DNA from 2 places in the Bradyrhizobium sp. Cp5.3 genome. Region 2 is predicted to be linked to the other one. Evidence: riboswitches for the same ligand, from Rfam matches in the RefSeq annotation. Region 2 holds a riboswitch; the other holds the start of a gene.
The links. A riboswitch is a leader RNA that binds a small molecule or an ion and turns the genes downstream of it on or off. The one in region 2 is predicted to bind cobalamin.

Region 1 (4,990 bases), on a different contig from region 2:
GCGTCAATCGCATGGAACGAGATGGCTTCCATGCTGACGTCGGCGAAGGTGACCGCCGCTTCCGACGCGATCGCGATGCCCTGGACATGCAATGCCTCCTGGAAGCCCATCAGGCCGAGACCGACCGGTCGGTGGCGCATGTTGGAGCGGCGCGCCTCCGGGATGGTGTAGAAGTTGAGGTCGATCACGTTGTCGAGCATCCGCATCGCCGTCTCGACCGTCCGCTTCAGCTTGGCATGATCGATGCCCTCCCGTCCCACATGGGCAAGCAGATTGATCGAACCGAGATTGCAAACGGCAACTTCATCCGCTGCGGTGTTGAGCGTGATTTCGGTACAAAGATTTGAAGAGTGGATCACGCCGGCGTGCCGTTGCGGAGAGCGGAGGTTGCAGGGATCCTTGAAGGTGATCCAGGGATGACCAGTCTCGAACAGCATCGTCAGCATGCGCCGCCAAAGGTCGGTTGCGCGGACGGTCTTGAAGATCCGCATCTTGCCGGCCTTGGCCTTGGCCTCATACTCTTCATAGATGGTCTTGAACGCTTCTCCGTACAGATCATGCAGGTCGGGCGCCTCGTCTGGAGAGAACAGAGTCCATTCGCCGTCGGCCTCCACCCGCTGCATAAAGAGGTCCGGGACCCAGTTCGCGGTATTCATATCGTGGGTGCGGCGGCGATCATCGCCTGTGTTCTTGCGCAGATCGAGGAACTCCTCGATGTCCACGTGCCATGTCTCAAGATAGGCGCAGACCGCGCCTTTGCGCTTGCCGCCCTGATTGACTGCGATCGCCGTATCGTTGGCGACCTTGAGGAACGGCACCACGCCCTGGCTTTCGCCATTGGTGCCCTTGATGTGCGCGCCCAGGCCCCGCACCGGGGTCCAGTCGTTGCCAAGACCCCCCGAATATTTTGCGAGCAGCGCGTTGTCCTTGATCGACTTGAAGATGCCGTCGAGCTCGTCGGTTACCGTTGTCAGAAAGCAAGATGAAAGCTGCGGACGCGGCGTGCCTGAATTGAACAGCGTCGGCGTCGAAGCCATGAAGTCGAAAGATGACAGGAGATCGTAAAACTCGATTGCCTTGGTCTCGCGGTCGATTTCGCGGAGCGCAAGCCCCATAGCTACCCGCATGAAGAACGCTTGCGGCAGCTCGATACGGTTGCCGGAGACGTGAAGAAGGTAACGGTCGTAAAGCGTCTGCAGGCCCAGGAACTGGAATTGCAGATCGCGCTCCGGCTTCAGGGCCGCTGAGATTCTGTTGAGGTCGAACCGGGTCAGCTCGGGATCGAGCAGCTCGGCGGCGATGCCGGTCTTGATATAGACCGGGAAGTAGTCTGCGTAGCGACTGCCCATGTCGGCCTGGCTCGCTTCCGTCGGCTGCCGATGCACATAGGTGAGAACTTCACCGCGCAGCTTGTCCAGCAGCAGACGCGCGCTGACATAGGCGTAGTTGGGCTCTTGCTCCACCAGGGAGCGTGCCGCCATGATCGGCGCAAGCGCAAGCTCGTTGCGGCTGATGCCGTCATATAGATTGCGTGTGGTCTCGACGAGCACAGCCGCAGGATCGGTCGCGTCTAATCCATTGCAGGCCTCCGCGATCACAGCGGTGAGGCGGGCCATATCGACCGGCACGTTGCTGCCGTCGTCGCGGAGCATGTGGAGCGAAGGCTGGCTTGAGATGGCCTTCGGAGCCGCAGCCTCGGCTTCGGCGCGCTTGCGGGCCCGTTCTTCCCGGTAGAGCACGTAGGCGCGCGCGACCTTGTGATTCTCGCGGCGCATCAGCGCGAGTTCGACCTGGTCCTGCACATCCTCGATGTGAAACGTGCGCCCCTCCCCAGCTCGGCGCGTCAGCGCAGCTACGACATCAGCGGTCAAGTGCTCGACGCTCTCATGCACGCGGCGCGAGGCGACTGCTGTGTTGCCTTCCACGGCGAGAAACGCTTTCGTCATCGCAACCGCGATCTTGGCCGAATCGAATTGCGTTACCTTGCCGTTGCGACGGATGATCTGCATGGCGGGCTCGCTTGGCGTGCCCGCGAGCGATTCCGGACGCAGCTGGATGATGGGAGCGGAAGCGATTTCCGCGTCGTGGAGGTTCAAAGACATCAAAGGTCCCCGTGATGCATGTTGCTATCGAACGGGGCAAAGGAGGGCGCCGCAGAAACGCCGGCAGACATGTGCCGGACGGTGCATGCAAGCGACCGCCGGGACACCCCGCCCGTGGACGTTCAGGTCGTCGCGGCAGGTCTCCTGGCTCGCAGGTCGTCGCATGCTTCCCGCCTTCCCGAGGCCTTTAATGACCTCAGTGACGATGTTCGGAAGCAGCTCGCTGCTGACAGTTGCGGGGGCAGCGCCGGAATTCCGCGTCGAAACGCAGTTCACCGGCTTCCCTCTTAGCCACCAAATCTTGCGAAATAGTGGAACCGTGACCTCTATATCTAGTGACATTTACTCGAAAGTGTCAACGGCCGATTGGCGCGCGAGCGACGATTTTCTGTGGGAGGGCATTGCCGCCGTTCCAGCGGCACGACGCCATTCGGAAATCTGGTCCGACTGTTTGGCGAGTTTGCAGATCACCTCCGGCGCATACACAAACACGCCAACCTGCTTCCTGCCCTGGCTGAAAAAGGCGCGACCCACGGGTGGAATCCTGCCCTGCTTGGTCAAGCAACGAAGCTCTGCCGGAGTGACGGATAGAATCTCCTCGACCATTTTCGTCGTGAGCGGTTCCTGTTGGAGCCGCTGCAGTCTCTGCTCGGCAAAGGCGCAAACGTCCATGATATCGGCCTCAGTCGCCTCCGGAAAGGCTATCGAGATGCCACATGGAACCTCGCTCACCACGCATTTGAGTCTCTGGCGGAAAGTCGACTTGACGAGCCGAATGGCGATGCCGGCCCTTTGCCTGCTGCCGCACGTCAGGTTCGTAGCGGGAGAAAATCCGACAACTCGCGTCGTTACGACGCAGGCCAGGTCAAGATGCTGAGACGTGATCGTGTTCATGCTCGACCTATGGCGCAAGGAAAGCGGCAGCGACGAAGGATAGCCAACAAGGAACATCGTGTTACTGACGGTTCGGACGCTTGCACACCTACCAACTTGGGCCGATTGAGTTTCGAAGACGCAGAGTTGAGGACGAGTAGCGTTACACCGTCGCGAAACTGTCGGACGTCTCCACTGTCCAGATCGCCGTTCAGACGCGCACATGTGAGAGGTTGACGGCGCGGCCGTCTTGCAGATAATCGAAAGCGTCGAGGTTCTCCGGATCCCGCTTGATCCGGAGCTAAGAGGGAAGCCGGTGCGATGCCGGCGCTGCCCCCGCAACTGTAAGCGGCGAGCCGCTGTCCAACTCAAGTCACTGAAGCCCATACAGCTTCGGGAAGGCCAGACAGCGACATTGACCCGCGAGCCAGGAGACCTGCCCCGACGAAATATTCGTCCACGGGCGGGGTGTCCCGGTGGTACGCGAGGCAGCCGTCGCTCGCGCGACTTTCCCTGCATGCGTCCGCCACGGCCTCTGCCCCCAACCACGGGGTTGATGCTATGTCTCTGTCTCTTCCTGTTGCAACTCTCGGCACACCTCGTATCGGTCCGCGACGCGAGCTGAAATTCGCGCTCGAGCGCTTTTGGTCTGGCGCATCGGACGAACCCTCGCTGATCGAGGCCGGCATGGCGCTGCGCGCTGCGAATTGGGCGCGGCAGAAAAGGCTCGGCGTCACCGTGATTCCTTCGAACGACTTTTCGTTCTACGACCAAGTGCTCGACACGTCCGTGATGGTCGGTGCCATTCCGGACGTCTATGGCTGGAAAAACGGCCCGGTGCCGCTTGCAACCTATTTTGCCATGGCGCGCGGCGCGGATGCTAACGCAACTGAAGCGTCATGCGGGCATGCGCACCACGGTCATGGCGTACCGGCGCAGGAGATGACGAAATGGTTTGACACCAACTACCATTACATGGTCCCGGAGCTGCGCCGCGATCAGCAATTCAGCCTCGCCTCACGCAAACCGATTGAGGAATACGAAGAGGCAAAGTCGCTCGGCTATCAGACGCGGCCGGTATTGATCGGACCCGTCACATTCCTCAAGCTCGCCAAGAGCAAGGAACCGGACTTCGAACCGCTCTCGCTGCTGGAGCGGTTGCTCCCGGTCTATGTCGATGTCCTTCGCGAACTTGCCCAGCAGGGCGCGGACTGGGTCCAGATCGACGAACCCTGCCTTGTGCTCGATCTGGACGCTGCCGCTCAGGCCGCGCTCCGCTCCGCCTACACCGAGATCGCAAGATCCGTGCCGCAGATCAAGATCATGTTGGCGAGCTATTTCGGTGCGCTCGGCGAAAACCGCGATACTGCCTTCGGGCTTCCTGTCACGGGCCTGCACTTCGATCTCGTCCGCGCCCCGGAGCAATTGTCAGATCTTGCCGCCTTGTCCCGCGATCGCGTGATCTCGCTCGGCGTGATCGACGGGCGTAACATCTGGCGTGCGGATCTTAATCGCGTTCTCGATCGGCTCGAACCCGTGATCGACGCGCTAGGGCGGGATCGCGTGCAGATCGCGCCATCCTGCTCCCTCCTGCATGTGCCGATCGATCTTGGCCTGGAGGAAAAGTTCGATCCCCAGATCAAGAGCTGGCTCGCCTTCGCCGTCCAAAAGATCGAGGAATTGGCAACACTGGGAGCGGCGCTCTCGGGCGGCCGGAAGTCGTGCGGTACGGCTCTGAAGGAATCTGACATTGCCGCCGCCGCACGTAAGGGTTCGCCCCGCATTCACGATGCGAAAGTGGCGCAGCGTGTCGCCGCAATCGATGCGAGCCTGCGTCGCCGCAACAGCCCGTTTGCGAAGCGTGCGGAGGCGCAACACCAGCGCTTCAATTTGCCGGCGTTTCCAACGACGACCATCGGCTCATTCCCGCAGACGACAGCGGTCCGGAATGCGCGCGCAGCGCATACCCGTGGGACGCTCAGCAACGCTGCCTACACGACGTTCCTCCAGAACGA
Region 2 (4,990 bases):
ACCATCGCGATGATGGCGAACTTCGCATCTGGCGGTGCCGCGATCTCGGTGCTGGCGCGCGAGCTTGGTTCGAACCTTGAAGTGGTCGACGCCGGCACGCTGGCGGAGGCTGAGATGGCGGGTGTCGTCGCCGACAAGCCGCGCAAGGGAACGCGCGACTTCAGCGTGGAAGCCGCGCTCGAGCCTTCTGAGCTGACGTTTGCTTTCGAAGCCGGCCAGCGCGCGGTCGTTCGTGCGGAGGCATCAAGGCCCGATCTGCTGATCCTCGGAGAAATGGGCATCGGCAACACCACGACGGCGGCGGCGATTGCCGCTAGCCTGCTCGGCGTGAGTGCTGAGGAGATTGCCGGCAGCGGCACCGGCGTCGATGCGGCCGGTCGCGCACATAAGGCCCGCGTGATCGATGCGGCGCTGGCGCGCCACGGGCTTGCTGGTGCGTCGCCCGAGAAAATTCTGTGCGCCGTCGGTGGCCTCGAGATCGCGGCCATTTGCGGCGCGATCATCGCCGCCGCGCAGCGCCGCATTCCGGTGCTGATCGATGGCTTCATCGTCTCGGTTGCTGCGCTGGCGGCTGTGCGCCTCAACCCGTCATGCCAGCCATTCCTGCTGCCGTCACATCAATCGGCGGAGCAGGGGCACCGGCTGGTTCTGCGCGCGCTGAACGTCCAGCCGCTGATCATGCTCGATCTCAGGCTCGGTGAGGGATCGGGCGCCGCGATCGCGCTGCCGCTGGTGCGGCTCGCGTGCAGCCTTCACAACGGCATGGCGACGTTTGCACAGGCCAATGTGCCGGATCGTCCGGCTTGATGTTCAGCCGGAGCGCTGATTGACGGACACGACGCGCCAGCTCGCCGCGAGCCGGTCGATGCGAGTGAGGGAGAGCGGATCGACGACGAAGCGCAAGGCGGCCTGTGGCGCGAGATCAAGTGCGATGCAGAGCGCTGCGCGGATCGTGCCGGAGTGGACCACGAGAATGGCCGGACCGGGTCCGATCTGCGCGAGGCCCTTCCGGACGCGCGCGACCTGATCCTCAAAGCTTTCGCCGCCCGGCGGCCGTCCGCGCGCGGGGTCGTTCCAGAATTGCGCATAGGCGTCGCCACCTGCCGCGGCGAGCGCGTCGTGGCGCTGGCCGGTCCAAGCGCCAAAATCCTGCTCGCCGAATTCGGGAGCAAGCGCCGGATCGAGCCCTAATGCGCGTGCCGTATCGACTGTCCGGCGCGACGGGCTGGCATAGCTCATGGCATCCGGCGGCAGGCAGCGTCGCAGCGCGTCGATCTGCGTGCGGTCACCGAGATCGGCCGGCGTGTCCGGCGCATGGATCGTGCCCGCGATGCCGTCGACAGCCGCATGACGTATCAGCCAGAGGAAGGTCTCGCCTTCCATGTGATGTCTCCTGAAAGCCACTGCGACAACAACGCCGCAGTTCGCGCACATTGACTCCGCCTGCGTCTTAATCCTAGATGGTCCTGACGGTTTCCCCGAAAGGGGATGAAAAGGGAATGCGGTGCGGGGATGTTTCCCCAATGCCGTAGCTGCCCCCGCAACTGTGAGCGGAGAATCCTTCGTCAGAAGCCACTGGGTCCTCGGTCCCGGGAAGGCGACGAAGCGGTCATGACCCGCAAGCCAGGAGACCTGCCGTCAGCCGTGGTCACACGCGAAAATGTCGGTCGGGGAGTACAGACATTCGGCTTCATCGCAAAGGCCCAAAGGGCCGGAGGTGAGACCTGGTTCGCTGTGACGTGCCACTGACGTCACACCGAGGTTCGGACCATGTCTTCCATCCGCGTCGCGCGCCAGCGCAAATTCCTGCTCGCGACCGCTGCTCTCACATCAATTGCATTCGTCGACATGCCCGCGGCTTTCGCGCAGCAGGTCCGCGATCCGCTACCGCCGGTCGAGGTGACCCCCGCCCAGCCCCGCGGGCCGGCCAAGCCCGCGCGCAGCGAGGGACGGCTTGCGCGCCGTGCCGCGGCGACCAGGCCTGCCGCGGTGCCGGCCTCGCAGAAGCCCGCCGTTCCCACCACGGCGCAGACGCCGCTCAACACCAATGTGGTGGCCGTAAGCGCCTCGCGCCTCGGCCTGACCGTGCGCGAGATCCCGGCGACCGTCGAGGTGATCTCGGCCGAGACCATGCGTGAGCAGGGCTATCGCACCGTGTCGGAGGTCTCCCAGGGCGCGGTCGGCGTCACCTCCGGCGATAATCCGGCCGAGCCGTCGGCCTTCTCGATGCGCGGCTTCACCAACAGCCAGATCAACACGCTCTACAACGGCATCAAGATCGGCCCGCAGAACATGACCTCGCGCATCATGGACACGGCCAATCTGGAGGCCGTGGAATTCGTGAAAGGCCCGGCTTCGGTGATGTCGGGCGAGGGCGCCGCCGGCGGCGCGGTCAATGTCGTCACCAAGCAGCCGCATACTGGACCCGTCCTGAACGAGGCGGATTTTTCCTGGGACTCCCTGAACTCGTTCCGCTCGCATTACGGCTCCGGCGGCAGCACCAATGTCCAGGGCCTCGACTACCGCTTCGACATCAGCCGATCCTCGCTCAACGGCTTTGCCGACGATACCAACACCAGGACGCTCGACGTCTCCGGCCAGCTCAACTACCGCATCTCCGACAGCCTCAAGATCTGGGGCGCGATCGAGTATCGCGAGGACCGCGGAAAAGCCTATTGGGGCGCGCCGCTGGTGCCGATCGCCTTCAGCGGCTCGCACGCGACGAGCGGCATCGTCTCCGGCAATTACATCTCGAACTACAACGGCTCGAATCTCGGGGCGGTCACCATCGACGACCGCACCTTCAACACCAACTACAACGTCCTCGACAACCGCAACGTTGCGCAGGAGGTCTGGCTGCGCGGCGGCTTCGAGCTGAAGCTCGCGCCCGGCCTCACCCTGAAGAGCCAAGCCTACGGCTATGGCGCCGAGCGCACCTGGTTCAACAACGAGGTCGAGGCGTTCAACTCTGGCTCGAACCTGGTCGATCGCGAGCGCTTTTACGTCGCGCATAGCCAGCGGCTGGCCGGTAACATCACCGATCTGACCTGGGATACGAATATCGCAGGTTTCGATAATCGCTTCGTCACAACACTTGCGGTGAGCGATCTCGACTTCGTCCGGCCGGGCGCCGCCAATTTCCCCCACGATCTCGTCACGCTGGTCGATCCCGTGCGCGGCTATTACGGCCTGCTCACGACGCAGCAGCAAACCGCGCGCATCGACAACGAGGCGCTGTCGTTCGAGGACCGGCTGAAGCTCACGCGCAGCTTTGCCCTGGTCGGCGGCCTCCGCGTCGAGCATATCGGGCTCGACCGCAACTCGACCGACGTGAATGGCCTCGAGAAGGCGAACTTCCCGTTCTCGAAATCCTGGGTGCCGGTGACGGGCCGCATCGGCTACACTTGGGACGCTGTTCCAGGCCTCACCTTCTTCAGTCAGTACGCCACCGGCGCGGACGTCTCGGCCAACAATATCTTCCTGCTCGTGCCGACCCAGCCGCTCGATCTGACGACCTCGCGCACCTATGAGACCGGTGTGAAACATTTGTTCTGGGACAACAGGGCGGAGTGGTCGTTCTCGGCCTACGACATCCTGCGCAAGAACGTCTATGCCGCGGCCGGCGGCATGCAGCTCAACATCGCCGGGCGCCAGGAGTCGAAGGGCGTTGAACTCGCGGCGTCGGTCCGCCCGATTGATCCGCTGCGACTGTGGGGCAACATCGCCTATGTCGATGCGCGTTACGCCGATTGCAATTTCGTCGGCGGCTCGTTCTCCGGCAACACCCCGCCGAACGTGCCGCGCATCGTCGCCAATGCGGGAGCGTCCTACCGCTTCTTCACACCCTTGCCGGTCGAGCTCGGAATCGTCGGCCGCCATGTCGGCGACCGCTTCAACACCGATGCAAACGTCGTGACGCTGAAGGCCTACACCGTGGCCGACGTCTATGCCTTCGTCGACATTCCCAGGACGGTGTTCAATGCCGTCGACCAGGCGCGCCTGACCTTCCGCGTGCGCAACATCACCGACAAGCGCTATGCGATCTGGGGCGATCCGTTCTACCCCGATCAGATCCTGCTGGGAGCCCCGCGCACCTACGAGATCTCCGCGGCGTTCAAATGGTGAGCTCCGGCGCATGATGGGTACGATCGTCCTCGTGCATCGCTGGCTCGGTATCGCGTTCTGCCTGCTGTTCGCGATGTGGTTTGCGACGGGGATCGTGATGCACTTCGTTCCGTTTCCGTCGCTGACCGAAGCAGAACGATTTGCAGGCCTCGCGCCGCTCGCTCGCACGCGGGTGACGATCGCGGTTGGCGATGTGGTGACCGCCAGCGGGATCGCGGATGCCGGGCGCGCCCGCTTGATTCAGCGGAGCGATGGTCCGGTATACATCGTCGAGGGTTCGTCGCGGTTGCGCGCCGTCCGCGCCTCCGATGGAACGGATGCGACGGTGACCTCGTCCGATGTCGCGCTCGCCATCGCGCAGGATCACGCCCGCGGGCGCGGGCTCGACGCTACGCGCGCGGCCATCGTCGCGCGCGCGGACTACGATCAATGGAGTGTGCCGAACGGGTTTGATCGCCACCGGCCGTTGTTTCGCGTGGCGCTCGGCGACGCCGCCGGGACGGAGGTCTACGTCTCATCCGGCACCGGCGAAATCGTCCTGGATACGACGCGCAGCGAGCGCGGATGGAATCTTGCCGGCAGTGTCCTGCACTGGATCTATCCGACGGTCCTCCGCAGCAACTGGCCGCTGTGGGATCGTGTGGTCTGGACGCTGTCGCTGTTGGCTCTGATCGCCGCCGTACTCGGCGTGGTGCTCGGGATCGCCCGGATCAAGGTGCCTTATCGCGGATGGCACTCCCTACATCACGTCATCGGCCTTGTAGCGATGGTGTTCCTGCTGACATGGATTTTCAGCGGCTGGCTCTCCATGGATCACGGCCGGCTGTTTTCGCGCGGGCAATTGACCGTTGCCGAAGCCGACGCA

Region 1: linked by a shared signal. The riboswitch ahead of metE (5-methyltetrahydropteroyltriglutamate--homocysteine S-methyltransferase) and the one ahead of K289_RS51845 (TonB-dependent siderophore receptor) in region 2 are both predicted to bind cobalamin.

What each region holds. Positions count from the first base shown of each region.
Region 1 covers NZ_AUFA01000036.1:52,789-57,778, forward strand. Annotated here, with positions in the region: gene K289_RS0132465 (ribonucleoside-diphosphate reductase subunit alpha) at 1-2,102, opposite strand, end outside; cobalamin riboswitch at 2,219-2,439, opposite strand; gene K289_RS0132470 (hypothetical protein) at 2,445-2,996, opposite strand; cobalamin riboswitch at 3,231-3,434, shown strand; gene metE (5-methyltetrahydropteroyltriglutamate--homocysteine S-methyltransferase) at 3,537-4,990, shown strand, end outside.
Region 2 covers NZ_AUFA01000039.1:24,994-29,983, forward strand. Annotated here, with positions in the region: gene cobT (nicotinate-nucleotide--dimethylbenzimidazole phosphoribosyltransferase) at 1-807, shown strand, start outside; gene K289_RS0133250 (histidine phosphatase family protein) at 811-1,383, opposite strand; cobalamin riboswitch at 1,454-1,655, shown strand; gene K289_RS51845 (TonB-dependent siderophore receptor) at 1,771-4,125, shown strand; gene K289_RS0133260 (PepSY domain-containing protein) at 4,136-4,990, shown strand, end outside.